One region of the Streptomyces sp. NPDC102467 genome, then DNA from elsewhere that is predicted to be linked to it. Evidence: predicted binding sites of a transcription regulator. Region 1 holds the regulator's gene; each other region holds the start of a gene.
The links. The regulator HrcA, encoded in region 1, represses chaperone genes, less so after heat shock. The targets are predictions, from matches to a motif close to TTNGCACTCNGNNNNNCNGAGTGCNAA.
Positions count from the first base shown of each region.

Region 2: groES (co-chaperone GroES) is a predicted target of HrcA. The motif match lies at 1,917-1,943, and genes of this name have one in related genera.
Region 3: groL (chaperonin GroEL) is a predicted target of HrcA. The motif match lies at 1,593-1,619, and genes of this name have one in related genera.

Region 1 covers NZ_JBIWKA010000021.1:78,015-83,453, reverse strand. Annotated here, with positions in the region: gene ACIREE_RS35850 (SpoIIE family protein phosphatase) at 1-277, shown strand, start outside; gene hemW (radical SAM family heme chaperone HemW) at 329-1,561, shown strand; gene ACIREE_RS35840 (DUF3097 domain-containing protein) at 1,740-2,564, opposite strand; gene ACIREE_RS35835 (MBL fold metallo-hydrolase) at 2,599-3,339, opposite strand; gene hrcA (heat-inducible transcriptional repressor HrcA) at 3,471-4,487, shown strand; gene dnaJ (molecular chaperone DnaJ) at 4,488-5,439, shown strand, end outside.
Region 2 covers NZ_JBIWKA010000003.1:452,676-458,114, forward strand. Annotated here, with positions in the region: gene ACIREE_RS08110 (polysaccharide deacetylase family protein) at 1-930, shown strand, start outside; gene ACIREE_RS08115 (polysaccharide deacetylase family protein) at 927-1,784, shown strand; gene groES (co-chaperone GroES) at 2,087-2,395, shown strand; gene groL (chaperonin GroEL) at 2,523-4,145, shown strand; gene ACIREE_RS08130 (hypothetical protein) at 4,234-4,956, opposite strand; gene ACIREE_RS08135 (hypothetical protein) at 4,973-5,439, opposite strand, start outside.
Region 3 covers NZ_JBIWKA010000003.1:54,621-60,059, reverse strand. Annotated here, with positions in the region: gene groL (chaperonin GroEL) at 1-1,460, opposite strand, end outside; gene ACIREE_RS06135 (cold-shock protein) at 1,798-2,007, opposite strand; gene ACIREE_RS06130 (MoaD/ThiS family protein) at 2,478-2,753, opposite strand; gene thrC (threonine synthase) at 2,795-4,105, opposite strand; SAM riboswitch class I at 4,124-4,278, opposite strand; gene ACIREE_RS06120 (glucosyl-3-phosphoglycerate synthase) at 4,458-5,405, shown strand.

The DNA of each region.
Region 1 (5,439 bases):
ACAGGTGCTGCTCGGCGTCGTCGAGGACCCGGACTACACGAGCGAGACGTTCGAGCTGCTGACCGGCGACACGCTGCTGTGCGTCACGGACGGGGTGACCGAGCGGCGCTCAGGGCGCCGCCAGTTCGACGACGGCGACGGGCTCGCGCACGCCCTCGCCGGGTGCGCGGGACTGACGGCGCAACTGCTGGCCGAGCGGATCCGGCGCCTCGTGCACGCCTACGCGGACGGCCCGCCGGACGACGATCTGGCGCTGCTCGTGCTGCAGGCGCAGTGACGTGCGCGGTGACGTGTGCAGTGACGTTCCGGGAGGCGGGACAATGGGGGCATGCCTTCCGCACTTCCCGATGGTGAGCCCGTGCCCGACGACGGGTCCCTGCCCGCCGCCGCGCTCGCCGGCGCCGCCGACCGGCCCCTCGGCTTCTACCTGCACGTCCCGTACTGCGCCACGCGCTGCGGCTACTGCGACTTCAACACGTACACGGCGACCGAGCTGCGCGGCACCGGCGGCGTGCTCGCCTCGCGGGACAACTACGCCGAGACGCTGATCGACGAGGTCAGGCTCGCGCGCAAGGTGCTCGGCGACGACCCCCGGCCGGTGCGGACCGTGTTCGTCGGCGGCGGTACGCCGACGCTGCTGCCCGCCGCCGACCTCGTACGGATGCTGGAAGCGGTCCGGGACGAGTTCGGGCTCGCGGACGACGCGGAGGTGACGACCGAGGCCAACCCGGAGTCGGTCGACCCGGCCTACCTGGCGGAGCTGCGGGCCGGGGGCTTCAACCGGGTCTCGTTCGGCATGCAGAGCGCGCGGCAGCACGTACTGAAGGTGCTCGACCGTACGCACACCCCCGGGCGGCCCGAGGCCTGTGTCGCCGAGGCGCGGGCGGCCGGCTTCGAGCATGTGAACCTCGACCTGATCTACGGCACGCCGGGCGAGAGCGACGACGACTGGCGGGCCTCACTGGACGCGGCCCTCGCGGCGGGCCCCGATCACATCTCCGCGTACGCGCTGATCGTCGAGGAGGGCACGCAGCTCGCCCGGCGGATCCGGCGGGGCGAGGTGCCGATGACCGACGACGACGTGCACGCGGACCGGTATCTGATCGCCGATGAGGCGATGGCGGCGGCCGGGTTCGACTGGTACGAGGTGTCGAACTGGGCGACGTCCGAGGCGGCCCGGTGCCTGCACAACGAGCTGTACTGGCGCGGGGCCGACTGGTGGGGGGCCGGGCCCGGAGCGCACTCGCACGTGGGCGGCGTGCGGTGGTGGAACGTCAAGCATCCCGGGGCGTATGCCGCCGCGCTGGCGGAGGGGCGCTCGCCCGGTGCCGGACGCGAGGTGCTGGCCGACGAGGACCGGCGGGTCGAGCGGATCCTGCTGGAGCTCAGGCTCCGCGAGGGGTGCCCGTTGTCGTTGCTGAAGCCCGATGGTGCGGCTGCCGCGCGGAAGGCGCTCGGGGACGGGTTGCTGGAGCGTGGGCCCTTTGCGGAGGGGCGGGCGGTGCTTACCTTGCGGGGGCGGTTGCTGGCCGACGGGGTTGTCCGGGATCTGGTCGACTGAGTGCGCCGCGCCGATGCCTCTCAAGCCCCTCCGGCGATTGAGGAGCGGGGGCCGGGGCGGAGCCCCGGGGCTCAGCGTCATCGCCGGGTGCGCCACCGTCGTGGCTGGTCGCGCCCCGCGGCGCAGCCGCTGATCGGCACAGTCCCGCGCCCCTTACGGGGCGCCCCCTCCGCGGTGCTCAAGCCTCCGGGGCCGTCACGAAGTCGATCAACTCCTCTACTCGGCCCAGGAGTTCGGGCTCCAGGTCGCGGTACGAGCGGACCCGGGACAGGATGTGCTGCCAGGCCTCGCCCGTGTTCGCCACGCGCCAGCCCAGCGCGCGGCACACGCCCGTCTTCCAGTCCTGGCCGTGCGGGATCCGGGGCCAGGCCTCGATGCCCAGCGAGGACGGCTTCACCGCCTCCCAGATGTCGATGTACGGGTGGCCGACCACCAGCGCGTCGGCGCTCGTGACCGACTGGGCGATGCGCCACTCCTTCGTGCCGGGGACCAGGTGGTCGACCAGGACGCCCAGGCGCGCGTCGGGGCCCGGGTCGAACTCGGTCACGATCGCCGGAAGGTCGTCGACGCCCTCCAGGAACTCCACCGCCACGCCCTCGATGCGCAGGTCGTCGCCCCAGACCCGCTCGATCAGCTGGGCGTCGTGCTTGCCCTCCACGTAGATGCGGCCCGCGCGGGCCACTCGGGCGCGGGCTCCCGGGACCGCGACCGAACCGGACGCCGTGCGCGTGGGGCGCACGGGACCGCCCGCCGCGGGACGGACCAGGGTGACGACCTTGCCCTCCAGCAGGAAGCCGCGCGGCTCCATCGGGAACGCGCGGAGCTTGCCGAAGCGGTCCTCCAGGGTCACCGTCGGCCCCTGCGCCGTCTTCTCTACGCGGACGACCGCACCACAGAAGCCCGTACCGACCTCTTCCACGACGAGATCCGGCTCGGCCGGGATCTCGGGAACAGTCGTGTTCCGCTTCCAGGGGGGAGTCAGGTCGGGTGAGTACTGGCGCATTCGGCAGACGATAAGAGAAGCTCCCCCGCTCGGCCTACGACACGCCGTAACGGGCCGCCAGTGTGGCGCGCTGCTCGCGGACAAACGCCGCATTCACCACAGACCCGTGCCCGGGAACGTAAAGGGCGTCCTCGCCGCCCAGCGACAGCAGCCGGTCGAGCGCCGCCGGCCAGTGCCGCGGGGCCGCGTCCGAGCCGGTCTGGGGTTCGCCCGACTCCTCCACCAGGTCGCCGCAGAAGACGATCTCCGGCCGGGCGGGGGCCCCGGGGACCAGAACCGTCAGGTCGTGGCCGCTGTGCGCCGGGCCGAGGTTCGCGAGCAGCACCCGCACACCGCCGCCGAGATCCAGCGTCCACTCGCCGCAGACCCGATGGCGCGGGGTGACGAGGAGATCGACCGCCTCGGCCGCCGCGTCGGGGTCCAGGCCATGGCGTACGGCGCTGGCGCGCAGCTGCTCGGCGCCGCCCGCGAACACGGTGTCGATGCCCACGGCCCCGTACACCTCGACACCCGCGAACGCCGCCGTGCCGAGCACATGGTCGAAGTGCGGATGGGTCAGCGCGATGTGCGTCACCCTCCCGTGTGGTCCCAGGAGGCGGCGGACGTCACCGCGCAGCCGGACGCCTTCACGGAGTGAGGATCCCGTGTCGATCAGCAGGGCCGCGTCCTCGCCGACGACGAGCCCCGTCGTGCAGTCCCAGCCGGGCAGCCGGATTCGTCCCACATGCGGCGCCAGTTCTTCCCAACCGGACGACTTCCAGTCGATGTGTTGCATAGAGACGAAGCTAGCGGCCTTGCCGGGCCCGTACCCACCGGCCGTACACTGACCCGGGGACGATTGGCACTCACGCGCAGCGAGTGCCAAAACGCAAAGATCGCAGAGACAGTTGCTGGAGGTGTGCGCCGATGCTCAGTGAACGCAGGCTCGAAGTGCTGCGCGCCATCGTCCAGGACTACGTCGGCACCGAGGAGCCGGTCGGCTCCAAGGCGCTGACCGAGCGGCACAGCCTGGGCGTCTCCCCGGCGACCGTGCGCAACGACATGGCCGCCCTGGAGGACGAGGGGTTCATCGCCCAGCCGCACACCAGTGCCGGGCGGATCCCCACCGACAAGGGGTACCGCCTCTTCGTCGACAAGCTCACCGCGGTGAAGCCGATGACGGCGCCGGAGCGGCGCGCCATCCACAACTTCCTGGAAGGCGCCGTCGACCTCGACGACGTCGTCGGACGGACCGTGCGGCTGCTCGCGCAGCTGACGCGGCAGGTCGCGGTCGTCCAGTATCCGTCCCTGACCCGGTCCACCGTGCGCCATGTCGAGCTGCTCGCGCTCGCGCCCGCCCGTCTGATGCTCGTACTGATCACGGACACCGGGCGTGTGGAGCAGCGGATGATCGACTGTCCGGCGCCGTTCGGCGAATCGTCCCTGGCGGACCTGCGGGCCCGGCTCAACAGCCGTGTCGCGGGCCGCCGGTTCGCCGACGTACCGCAGCTGGTGCAGGACCTGCCGGAGGCCTTCGAGGCGGAGGACCGCGGCACGGTCACGACGGTGCTCTCCACTCTGCTGGAGACGCTCGTCGAGGAGACCGAGGAGCGGCTGATGATCGGCGGAACGGCCAATCTCACCCGCTTCGGACATGACTTTCCCCTCACTATCCGGCCCGTGCTGGAGGCACTCGAGGAGCAGGTCGTGCTCCTCAAGTTGCTTGGTGAGGTGGGTGATTCGGGCATGGCCGTACGGATCGGTCACGAGAACGCCCACGAGGGACTCAACTCCACGTCCGTCGTGTCGGTCGGCTACGGTTCGGGCGGCGAGGCAGTGGCCAAGCTCGGCGTGGTCGGCCCGACCCGCATGGATTACCCGGGAACGATGGGAGCAGTACGCGCAGTGGCACGTTACGTCGGACAGATCCTGGCGGAGTCGTAAGTGGCCACGGACTACTACGCCGTACTCGGCGTGCGCCGCGACGCTTCCCAGGACGAAATCAAGAAGGCCTTTCGAAGGCTCGCTCGTGAGCTTCACCCGGACGTGAATCCGGATCCGAAGACCCAGGAGCGGTTCAAGGAGATCAACGCCGCCTACGAGGTGCTCTCCGACCCGCAGAAGAAGCAGGTCTACGACCTCGGGGGCGACCCCCTGTCGCAGGCCGGCGGAGGCGGCGCCGGAGGCTTCGGCGCCGGCGGGTTCGGGAACTTCTCGGACATCATGGACGCGTTCTTCGGAACCGCGTCGCAGCGTGGGCCCCGGTCGCGTACGCGCCGCGGCCAGGACGCCATGATCCGGCTCGAGATCGAGCTGGACGAGGCGGCCTTCGGGACCACCAAGGACATCCAGGTCGACACGGCCGTCGTCTGCACGAGCTGCAGCGGTGAGGGCGCGGCGCCCGGGACCTCCGCCCAGACCTGCGACATGTGTCGCGGGCGCGGCGAGGTCTCGCAGGTCACCCGCTCCTTCCTCGGCCAGGTCATGACGAGCCGGCCGTGCCCGCAGTGCCAGGGCTTCGGCACCGTCGTGCCGACGCCGTGCCCCGAGTGCGCCGGTGACGGCCGCATCCGGTCGCGGCGCACGCTGACGGTGAAGATCCCGGCCGGTGTGGACAACGGGACGCGGATCCAGCTCGCGGGCGAGGGCGAGGTCGGCCCCGGTGGCGGCCCCGCCGGTGACCTGTACGTGGAGATCCACGAGCTGCCACACCCCGTCTTCCAGCGGCGCGGCGACGATCTGCACTGCACGGTGACCATCCCGATGACGGCGGCGGCCCTCGGCACGAAGGTGCCGCTGGAGACGCTCGACGGCATGGAGGAGGTCGACATCCGGCCCGGCACCCAGTCCGGCCAGTCGGTCCCGCTGCACGGGCGTGGCATCACGCACCTGCGGG
Region 2 (5,439 bases), on a different contig from region 1:
GAAGAAACTGCACCAAAGGCGACCCGCGCGAGATCCGGGAAGCGGGCCGCGCTCCGCGCCACGGCCGCCGCCCTCGCCGCCGCCGCGCTCGCCACCGGCTGCGCCGCAGGATCCGACGACGCCGTGAAGCCGGCCCCGGGGCAGCAGGCCCTGAACGCGCCGCCCGCCCGCGCCCTCGACTCGTACGCCACCAGGCTCAAGGCCGAACAGGCGCACCGGGCCGCCGCCGCCAGGCGCTGGGGCCTGGCGAAGGTGCCGCTCGCCGCGCCCGCGCCGCCCGCGAAGAAGCCCGTCATCACGCCGCGCAAGGGCTTCGAGGTCGACGACCAGGCCGCGCTCGGCCTGCCGCCGGTCTTCACGACCATCCCCACCAAGCACAGAATCGTCTTCCTCACCATCGACGACGGGGCCGACAAGGACCCGCGGTTCCTGAAGATGATGAGCGACCTGAAGATCCCGTACACGGCCTTCCTGACCGACGCCGAGGTCAAGCCCGGGTACGGCTACTTCAAGAAGGCGCAGAACCTGGGCATCACCCTCAACAACCACACGCTGCGCCACCCTTACCTGCCGGGCCTGTCCTACGCGCGGCAGAAGCACGAGATCTGCGGCATGCAGGACGTCATCGAGAAGAAGTACGGCAAGCGGCCCACGCTCTTCCGGCCGCCGTTCGGCGACTACAACCAGGACACCCTGAAGGCGGCCAAGGCCTGCGGCATCAAGTACGCGCCGATCTGGAACGCCGAGGCGTTCGTGGACCGTATGGACTACCGCGAGTGGGACCGGGACATCCACCCGGGCGACATCATCCTCACGCATTTCCGGGGCCGTAAGGACTGGAACGGCACGATGCCCGACATGATCCGCACGTTCATGAAGTACGTCACCGGCAAGGGGTACGCGGTGGCCCGCCTTGAGGACTACCTGTGACAACTCCCCTGGCGGGGGCGGCCGTCAGGGCGGCGGGGGCGCGGCGCGCGGTCGCCTGCGCCCTCGCCGCCGTGCTGCTCTCCGGGTGCGCGCAGTCCGTCGACCCGATCGAGCGCATGGGCAGGAAGGCCGCGCAGAAGGTCCGCCACCACCCGCGGACCGGCACGGGCACGGCGGCCGGGGCCCCGGCTCCCGGCGCCCACCGCCGCTGGGGCCTCGCGGCTCCCTTGGCCCCGGCACCCCCTGCCCACCGGGTGCTCCCACCCCGCGCCCCGGGCGCGGTCCCCCCGGTCGTCGACCACGTCCCCACCAGGGAGAAGGTCGTCTTCCTCACGTACGACGACACGTACCGCGACACGTACGACCATGGCGCGGGGGACGACGCCCGCTTCGTCGACATGGTCCGCGATCTGCGCCTGCCGATCTCGATGTTCCTCACGCACCCCGTCGGGGCCCCCGGCCACGACCACTTCGGCAGGCTCCGCGCGCTCGGCGCCGGCATCGAGAACCGCACCCTCACGCACCCGTTCCTGCCCGGCCTCGGCTATGTGGAGCAGCACGCCGAGATCTGCGGCCAGCAGGACCACCTCAAGGCCCGCTTCGGCACGGCACCGCGGCTGCTCCGCCCGCCCCACGGCACCTACGACGCGGACACCCTGCGCGCGGCGGGCGCGTGCGGCATCGACGCGATCGTTCTCGGACGCGCCTCGACACAGAACGACGCCCTCCGCCCCGGCGACATCATCCTGACCGGCTTCCGGAAGGAAACGAGCCCGACCGAGACGACCGCGCGAACACTGCGCCGTATCCAGGAACAGGGCTTCACGGTGGGGCGCCTGGAGGACTATCTCTGAGCGGCGTGGGTCGCCGACGCGCCGAAGGCCACCACGGCCGAGGGGGGTTTCCCGGCCAGGGATCCGAGCTCCCGTGGCGAGCGGCCGCGCCGGGCGCGGGCCGCCCGAAAACCTCCGCCGCGACGGAGTCGATTGGCACTCCGCTTGACCGAGTGCTAATCGCGGTCATAGTCTCGGCCCTGGCACTCACCACTGGAGAGTGCCAACAGCGACGGGCAGGTCCGGCACCCGCGACGACGGATCCACCTGGTCGCCACCCCAGACTGTTAACCCCGTAGATCTCCGAAGGGGGAGACCGGATCGTGACGACCGCCAGCTCCAAGGTTGCCATCAAGCCGCTCGAGGACCGCATTGTGGTCCAGCCGCTCGACGCCGAGCAGACCACGGCCTCTGGCCTGGTCATTCCGGACACCGCGAAGGAGAAGCCCCAGGAGGGCGTCGTCCTCGCCGTGGGCCCGGGCCGCTTCGAGAACGGTGAGCGCCTTCCGCTCGACGTGAAGACCGGTGACGTCGTGCTGTACAGCAAGTACGGCGGCACCGAGGTCAAGTACAACGGCGAGGAGTACCTCGTCCTCTCGGCCCGCGACGTTCTCGCGATCGTCGAGAAGTAAGCAAGCCGAGAAGCACCTTTGCATTGAACAGCGCCCCTGGCACCCGCGACCGTAAGAAGCCGGGGTCGGGGGCGCGGTTCGTTCACCAGCTTCACCCCTAGTTTTCCGAGAGGGCTGAATCGCTCCCATGGCGAAGATCCTGAAGTTCGACGAGGACGCCCGTCGCGCCCTCGAGCGCGGCGTCAACAAGCTTGCCGACACGGTCAAGGTGACGATCGGCCCCCGCGGCCGCAACGTCGTCATCGACAAGAAGTTCGGCGCCCCCACCATCACCAACGACGGTGTCACCATCGCCCGCGAGGTCGAGATCGACGACCCGTACGAGAACCTGGGCGCGCAGCTGGTGAAGGAGGTGGCGACCAAGACCAACGACATCGCGGGTGACGGCACCACCACCGCCACCGTGCTGGCCCAGGCCCTGGTCAAGGAAGGCCTGCGCAACGTTGCCGCGGGTGCCTCCCCGGCCGCCCTGAAGAAGGGCATCGACGCCGCCGTCAAGGCAGTGTCCGAGGAGCTCCTCGCCACCGCACGGCCGATCGACGACAAGGCCGACATCGCGGCCGTCGCCGGTCTGTCCGCCCAGGACAGCCAGGTCGGCGAGCTCATCGCCGAGGCGATGGACAAGGTCGGCAAGGACGGTGTCATCACCGTCGAGGAGTCCAACACCTTCGGCCTGGAGCTCGACTTCACCGAGGGCATGGCCTTCGACAAGGGCTACCTGTCCCCGTACTTCGTCACCGACCAGGAGCGTATGGAGGCCGTCCTCGACGACCCGTACATCCTGATCCACCAGGGCAAGATCGGGTCCATCCAGGACCTGCTCCCGCTCCTGGAGAAGGTCATCCAGGCCGGCGGCTCGAAGCCCCTCCTCATCATCGCCGAGGACGTCGAGGGCGAGGCCCTGTCGACCCTGGTCGTGAACAAGATCCGCGGCACGTTCAACGCCGTGGCCGTCAAGGCCCCCGGCTTCGGTGACCGCCGCAAGGCGATGCTGCAGGACCTGGCCACCCTCACCGGTGCCACGGTCATCGCCGAAGAGGTCGGCCTCAAGCTCGACCAGGTCGGCCTGGACGTGCTCGGCACCGCACGCCGCGTGACCATCACCAAGGACGACACCACGGTCGTCGACGGTGGCGGCAACCACGACGAGGTCGTCGGCCGCGTCAACCAGATCAAGGCCGAGATCGAGAACACGGACTCCGACTGGGACCGCGAGAAGCTCCAGGAGCGCCTCGCGAAGCTCGCCGGCGGCGTCTGCGTGATCAAGGTCGGTGCCGCGACCGAGGTCGAGCTCAAGGAGAAGAAGCACCGTCTGGAGGACGCCATCTCCGCGACCCGCGCCGCGGTCGAGGAAGGCATCGTCTCCGGTGGTGGCTCCGCGCTCGTCCACGCCGTCAAGGTCCTCGAGGGCAACCTCGACAAGACCGGCGACGAGGCCACCGGTGTCGCGGTCGTCCGCCGCGCCGCCGTCGAGCCGCTGCGCTGGATCGCCGAGAACGCGGGCCTCGAGGGCTACGTGATCGTCTCCAAGGTCGCCGAGCTCGAGAAGGGCTCCGGCTACAACGCCGCGACCGGCGAGTACGGCGACCTGGTCAAGGCCGGCGTCATCGACCCGGTCAAGGTCACGCGCTCCGCCCTGGAGAACGCCGCGTCGATCGCCTCCCTGCTCCTGACGACCGAGACCCTGGTCGTCGAGAAGCCGGCCGAGGAAGAGCCCGAGGCCGGTCACGGCCACGGTCACTCGCACTGACCCGACGCACACATCTGAGGCCCGGTCCCCGTCGCGGGGGCCGGGCCTCGGTGCGTTCCGGATCAGCGGTCGCCGGCGACCGGCACGCTCACATCAGCCACAGCGAGCTGCCCGTGGCGTCGGCCAGTTCGCGGCGGGCCCGGTCACCCGGGTCCGCGGCGGCGAGGCGGCGCATCGCGTCGGCGGCCGCGGGTTCGTCGACGCGGTGCAGGGCGACGGCGAGCAGGGCCAGTTGGAGGCCCAGGTCGAAGGCGTGAGGGGGGCCGGCGGTCAGGCGCCGGGTGCCGCGGTCGAGGGCGGAGCGGATGGTGTCCTGGCAGGCGCCGGTGATCCCGTCGTCCAGGAGCCGCGCCAGATGCCGGTCGAACTGGACCTCGTCCGCGAGGGCGATGAGGGCGCGGGCCGCGTCGATGCGCAGCGCCGCGGTGCCGCGCTCGTCGACCATGTCCGCGCTCGAGGCGACCGCGTCGGCGAGCTGCCCGAAGGTGTCGTCCTGGGAGAAGAAGCGGTCGTGGGACTGGCCGCGCCAGGGCGCGTCGTCGGGTGCCTCTGCGGCGGCGAGCACGGCCGCGTATCCGGCCGGGTCCGCCCAGCTGGTGAGGGCGGCGCAGGCCAGCAGCCGCTCGGCCGGGTCGGCCGAGGTGTCCTGAAGGATCGCGAGCAGGGCGGGAGTGCGCTCCGCGTAGCCGCCGTCCAGCGCGTCGGCGATCACGTCGTCCGGGTCGGCGGGGGCGCCGTCGAAGTCGGTGAACAGCAGCGCGCGCATCTCGGGGCTGGGCTCCCAGTGGTCCGGGGGCGGGGTCTCGGCCATGGTCGTGTTCTTCTTCCTACGAGCCCGCGGTCGGGTGCGGGCCGGTGACGTACTCCTTGGGGACGACCCCGCCGATCAGCCACTCGCCGTCCCGGCGGGTGTTGAGCAGAGCCACGATCCGGTCCGTGACCTTACGGGACTTGGCCTTGCTGAGAGCGAGGTCGTCGACGAACTCCTGGACCTTGTCGGGTTGCAGGTTGCCGGGTACGTCGATGTCGCGCCCGGCGGCCTTGTTGATCTCGTCGCCGATGGAGCCCTGGACGTCCTTGGGCGCGAGGATCTTCACGCCCTCCACCTTGCCCGCGTCGATGTCCTGTTGCAGGCGCTTGTAGTCGACCTGGATCTCTTCCTTGCCGTACACCTTGCCGGTGCCGTTCTCGGGCGCGAACGACGTGTACGGGCTGGACTCCTTGGCCGCCTTGTTCTTGCCGCCGAGCACGTGCTGGAGCGGAGTGGTCGAGCCCTCCGGGTCGGCGGGGACGA
Region 3 (5,439 bases), on a different contig from region 1:
GCGATCATGTCGACGTACTCACCCGTGGCGGCGTTCAGACCGTGGCCGACGGCCAGGTTCCGAACCTTCTCCACGACGACGCCACCCTCGAGACCACCGTTGACGGCGATCTGCTTGAGCGGGGCTTCCAGGGCGAGCTTCACGGCGTTGGCGCCGGTCGCCTCGTCACCCGTGAGCTCCAGCTTCTCGAAGACCGCGGAGGCCTGGAGGAGAGCCACGCCACCACCGGCGACGATGCCCTCTTCGACGGCCGCCTTCGCGTTGCGAACGGCGTCCTCGATGCGGTGCTTGCGCTCCTTGAGCTCGACCTCGGTCGCGGCACCGGCCTTGATGACCGCAACGCCGCCGGCCAGCTTCGCCAGGCGCTCCTGCAGCTTCTCGCGGTCGTAGTCGCTGTCCGAGTTCTCGATCTCGGCACGGATCTGGTTGACGCGACCCTGGACCTGGTCGCTCTCACCGGAGCCGTCGACGATCGTCGTCTCGTCCTTGGTGATGACGACCTTGCGGGCGCGGCCGAGCAGGTCGAGACCGGCGTTCTCCAGCTTGAGGCCGACCTCTTCGGAGATGACGGTGCCACCGGTGAGGATGGCGATGTCGCCGAGCATGGCCTTGCGGCGGTCACCGAAGCCGGGCGCCTTGACGGCGACGGACTTGAAGGTGCCACGGATCTTGTTGACGACCAGGGTCGACAGGGCCTCGCCCTCGACGTCCTCGGCGATGATCAGCAGCGGCTTGCCGGACTGCATGACCTTCTCGAGCAGCGGAAGGAGGTCCTTCACGTTGCCGATCTTCGAGTTGACGATCAGGATGTACGGGTCGTCGAGCGACGACTCCATGCGCTCCATGTCGGTGGCGAAGTACGCCGAGATGTAGCCCTTGTCGAAGCGCATACCCTCGGTGAGCTCGAGCTCCAGACCGAAGGTCTGGGACTCCTCGACGGTGATGACGCCTTCCTTGCCGACCTTGTCCATGGCCTCGGCGATGAGCTCGCCGATCTGGGTGTCGGCGGCGGAGATGGAGGCCGTCGAAGCGATCTGCTCCTTGGTCTCCACGTCCTTGGCCTGCTCGAGCAGGGCGGCGGAGACGGCCTCGACGGCCTTCTCGATGCCACGCTTGAGGGCCATGGGGTTGGCACCGGCGGCCACGTTGCGAAGGCCTTCGCGAACGAGGGCCTGGGCCAGGACGGTCGCGGTCGTCGTGCCGTCACCGGCGACGTCGTCCGTCTTCTTCGCGACCTCCTTGACCAGCTCGGCGCCGATCTTCTCGTACGGGTCCTCGAGCTCGATCTCCTTGGCGATGGACACACCATCGTTGGTGATCGTGGGGGCACCCCACTTCTTCTCGAGGACGACGTTGCGACCCTTGGGGCCCAGGGTCACCTTGACGGCGTCGGCGAGCTGGTTCATGCCGCGCTCGAGGCCGCGCCGTGCCTCCTCGTCGAACGCGATGATCTTGGCCATGTGAAGTGGTCCTCCCGGACGGGGTGGAAATGCAAGCAAACGGACCGTGCTGGTGCCCGCGACGGACGGTCCCTGAGCCTTGTGGTTCCTTGCCCCACCCGGCCCCTGGACCTCACCGACCCGATCCAAGTTCTGTCACTCTCACTGGGAGAGTGCTAAGCCCAATGATTAGCACTCGACCCATGCGAGTGCAAGCGGCTACCACAGATCCTTGAGGGGCGCGCGCAGCACGGAGGGTCCCCGCCCCGCCGGGTGCGCAGCACGAAGGGCCCGCACCCCCTGTCGGGGACGCGGACCCTTCGCTTCATACGAAGCCTGCAGTCAGTCGCGACGCGCTTCAGCCGGCGGCGGCCAGGCGGACCATGTCGGCCTGCGGCCCCTTCTGGCCCTGCGAGATCTCGAATTCAACTCGCTGACCCTCTTCGAGGGTGCGGTAGCCGTCCATCTGAATCGCGCTGTAGTGGACGAATACATCCGCACCACCGTCGACCGCGATGAAGCCGTACCCCTTCTCCGCGTTGAACCACTTGACGGTGCCCTGAGCCATGCCTAACTCCCCTATTACTGGCCCTTGCACAGACCCGCACTTCGCGGATCCGGGTCAGACCTCACCCTCCCCAATGGGTGGGGGTGTGCGCCGGAACGCGTCGACCGCGGCTGAATGTATCTGCCCAACTGCCCTCTGCAACAGGTCAATCGGACGAGAATTCTGGGCACACATGATCGGGGAAACCGGGCCAACTCACCGGATCCCAGGGCAAGTCGGGCCGCGTAAATGCCATAAAAGGCCCGAATGGGCTGGGCACTTTGGCTGCTTCTTGTCGCGTCGAGAGCGAGAATTCATATGCACCCGTCATGCACCACACGGGGGAACGAAGCAGCTTCCCCAACTGTACCGCGCTCAACCAAGCAGAATTGCCCCCTCCGCTTCTCGGGCGGAGGGGGCAATTCAAGTAACTCTGCGTGGAACGTAGAGCAGGGGAACGTAGAGCAGGGGAACGTAGAGCAGGGGAAAGATCAGCCGCCGGCGACGGCGGGAATGATCGACACGCCGGCGCCGTCCGGCGTCGCCGTGCCGAGGCCCTGCTCGAAGCGGACGTCGTCGTCGTTGACGTAGACGTTGACGAAGCGGCGCAGCTTGCCCTGGTCGTCGAGGACGCGGGCGGCGATCCCGGTGTGGTTCTTCTCCAGGTCGGCGATGACATCGCCGAGCGTGGCCCCTTCGGCGGCGACCTCGGCCTGCCCGCCGGTGTAGGTACGGAGAATGGTAGGAATCCGGACGTTGACGCTCATGGTGGGTGACTCCCGGTGCTACAGGTTCGGTGGGCTCGGGTTCAGTGGTCGAGGCCCGCGGCGCGGAACGCCTCGAGGCTGGGCCGGATCGTCGCCGTGGCCTGCGAGGACTCCGCGACGGCGTCGAGCGTCTTCAGACCGTCACCGGTGTTCAGGACGACCGTCGTCAGGGACGGGTCGATGAGACCGGCCTCGATGAGCTTCTTGGTGACGCCGACCGTCACCCCGCCCGCCGTCTCCGCGAAGATGCCCTCGGTCTGCGCGAGCAGCTTGATCGCGTCGACGACCTGCTCGTCGTCGACGTCCTCCACGGCTCCGCCGGTGCGGCGCGCGATGTCGAGGACGTACGGACCGTCGGCCGGGTTGCCGATGGCGAGCGACTTGGCGATGGTGTCCGGCTTCTGCGGACGGACGACGTCCGTGCCTGCCTTGTACGCCACCGAGACCGGCGAGCAGCCCTCGGCCTGGGCGCCGAACAGCTTGTACGGCTTGTCCTCGACGAGCCCGAGCTTGATCAGCTCCTGCAGCCCCTTGTCGATCTTCGTGAACTGCGAACCGGACGCGATCGGGATGACCAGCTGGTCGGGAAGCTGCCAGCCGAGCTGCTCGCAGATCTCGTACGCGAGGGTCTTGGAGCCTTCACCGTAGTACGGGCGCAGGTTCACGTTGACGAAGCCCCAGCCCTCGCCCAGCGGGTCACCGATGAGCTCGGAGCAGAAGCGGTTGACGTCGTCGTAGTTGCCCTCGATGGCGACGAGGTCACCGCCGTAGACGCTGGCCATGACGACCTTGCCCTGTTCCAGGTCGTGCGGGATGAACACGCAGGAGCGGAAGCCGGCGCGGGCGGCCGCGGCGCCCACGGCGCCGGCCAGGTTGCCGGTGGAGGAGCACGAGAGGGTCGTGAAACCGAAGGCGCGCGCGGCCTCGATGGCCTGCGCGACGACGCGGTCCTTGAAGGAGTGCGTGGGGTTGCCGGAGTCGTCCTTGACGAACAACTTGCCCTGCTCGACGCCGAGTTCACGGGCGAGGTTGTCGGCCTTGACGAGCTTGGTCCAGCCGGGGTTCAGGTTCGGCTTCTCGGCGACGTCGGCCGGGACGGGCAGCAGGGGGGCGTAGCGCCAGAGGTTGGCCGGGCCCGCCTCGATCTGCTTGCGGAGCGCTTCGGGGTCGCCGACGGGCAGGTCGTACGCGACTTCCAGCGGCCCGAAACACTCGACGCAGGCGAAGATCGGACCGAGCTCGAACCTGGTGCCGCACTCGCGGCAGGAGAGCCCGGAGGCGGGGCCCAGATCGACGGTCTTCGCGGGGGTTCCGGTGACGGCGTCGGTGGTGGCGACAGTCTGTGCAGCCATGAGAGGCGAGGCCCTTTCTCCTCATCTTCCTCGCGGCGCATCTCGCCACGAGACGGACTTGGCACCTTCCCGAGCCGGGAGCCTCGCGGGCGCACTGCAATGTGCGGACGAGACCGGCTGGAGGGTTGCCGGGGCTTCAACGGGCCGTATCCCTCTGCCCCTCTGGATGAGCGGTATTCGGTTATGTGTAGCGGTTATGTGCGGCGGTGACCCCGACATGCGATGGTCACCGACCTTGTTCAAGACTGTAACCGAAGGCCCGGACCCTTGAGATAGTCGTCCGAACCGCGAGATGGATCACATCCACCGATACCGACCCGCCACCCGCCCCGCCGCTGAGGAGCCACAGACCGTGCTGGAAGAAGTCGAACACTGGCTGAGCAGCCGCTCCTGGTCCGTGGCCGACCGCCCGCCGCAGCAGCTGATCGCCGCGAAGCGGGCATCCGGCCAGAAGGTGAGCGTGGTGCTGCCCGCGCTCGACGAGCAGGAGACGGTCGGCGAGATCGTCGCCACGATCCGGCGTGAACTCATGACGGACACGGTGCCGCTCGTCGACGAGCTGGTGGTCGTCGACTCCGGGTCCACGGACCGCACCTCCGAGGTCGCCGCGGCGGCGGGGGCGACCGTCGTGCACCGGGACACGATCCTGCCGCGCCTGCCGGCCCGGCCCGGCAAGGGCGAGGTGCTGTGGCGCTCGCTGTTCGTCACGTCCGGCGACATCGTGTGCTTCGTCGACGCGGACCTGAAGGAGTTCTCCGCGGACTTCGTCACCGGGATCGTCGGGCCGCTGCTCACCGAACCGGACGTGGACTTCGTCAAGGCCATGTACGACCGCCCGCTGGACGGGGCCGCGGGGCAGGGCGGCCGCGTGACCGAGCTGATGGCCCGCCCGATACTCAATCTGCACTGGCCCCAACTGGCCGGATTCGTCCAGCCGTTGGGCGGCGAGTACGCGGCCCGCAGGTCGCTCCTGGAGCGGCTGCCGTTCCCCGTCGGGTACGGCGTCGAGCTGGGGCTGCTCGTGGACGCGCTGCACACCGTGGGTCTGGACGCGCTGGCCCAGGTCGACGTCGGGGTGCGCAAGCACCGGCACCAGGACGGGCAGGCGCTCGGGCGGATGGCCACGGCGATCTACCGCACGGCGCAGCTGCGGCTCGCGCGGGGGCATCTGGTGCGGCCCGTGCTCACCCAGTTCGAGCGGGGCGAGCACGGCTTCGAGCCGAGGACGTACCCCGTGGACACGGAGGAGCGGCCGCCGATGGCCGAGATCAGTGAGTATGCGGAGCGTCGCGTGGCGTAATCACCGGATGATCACGTTTTTACCTAGATTGCCC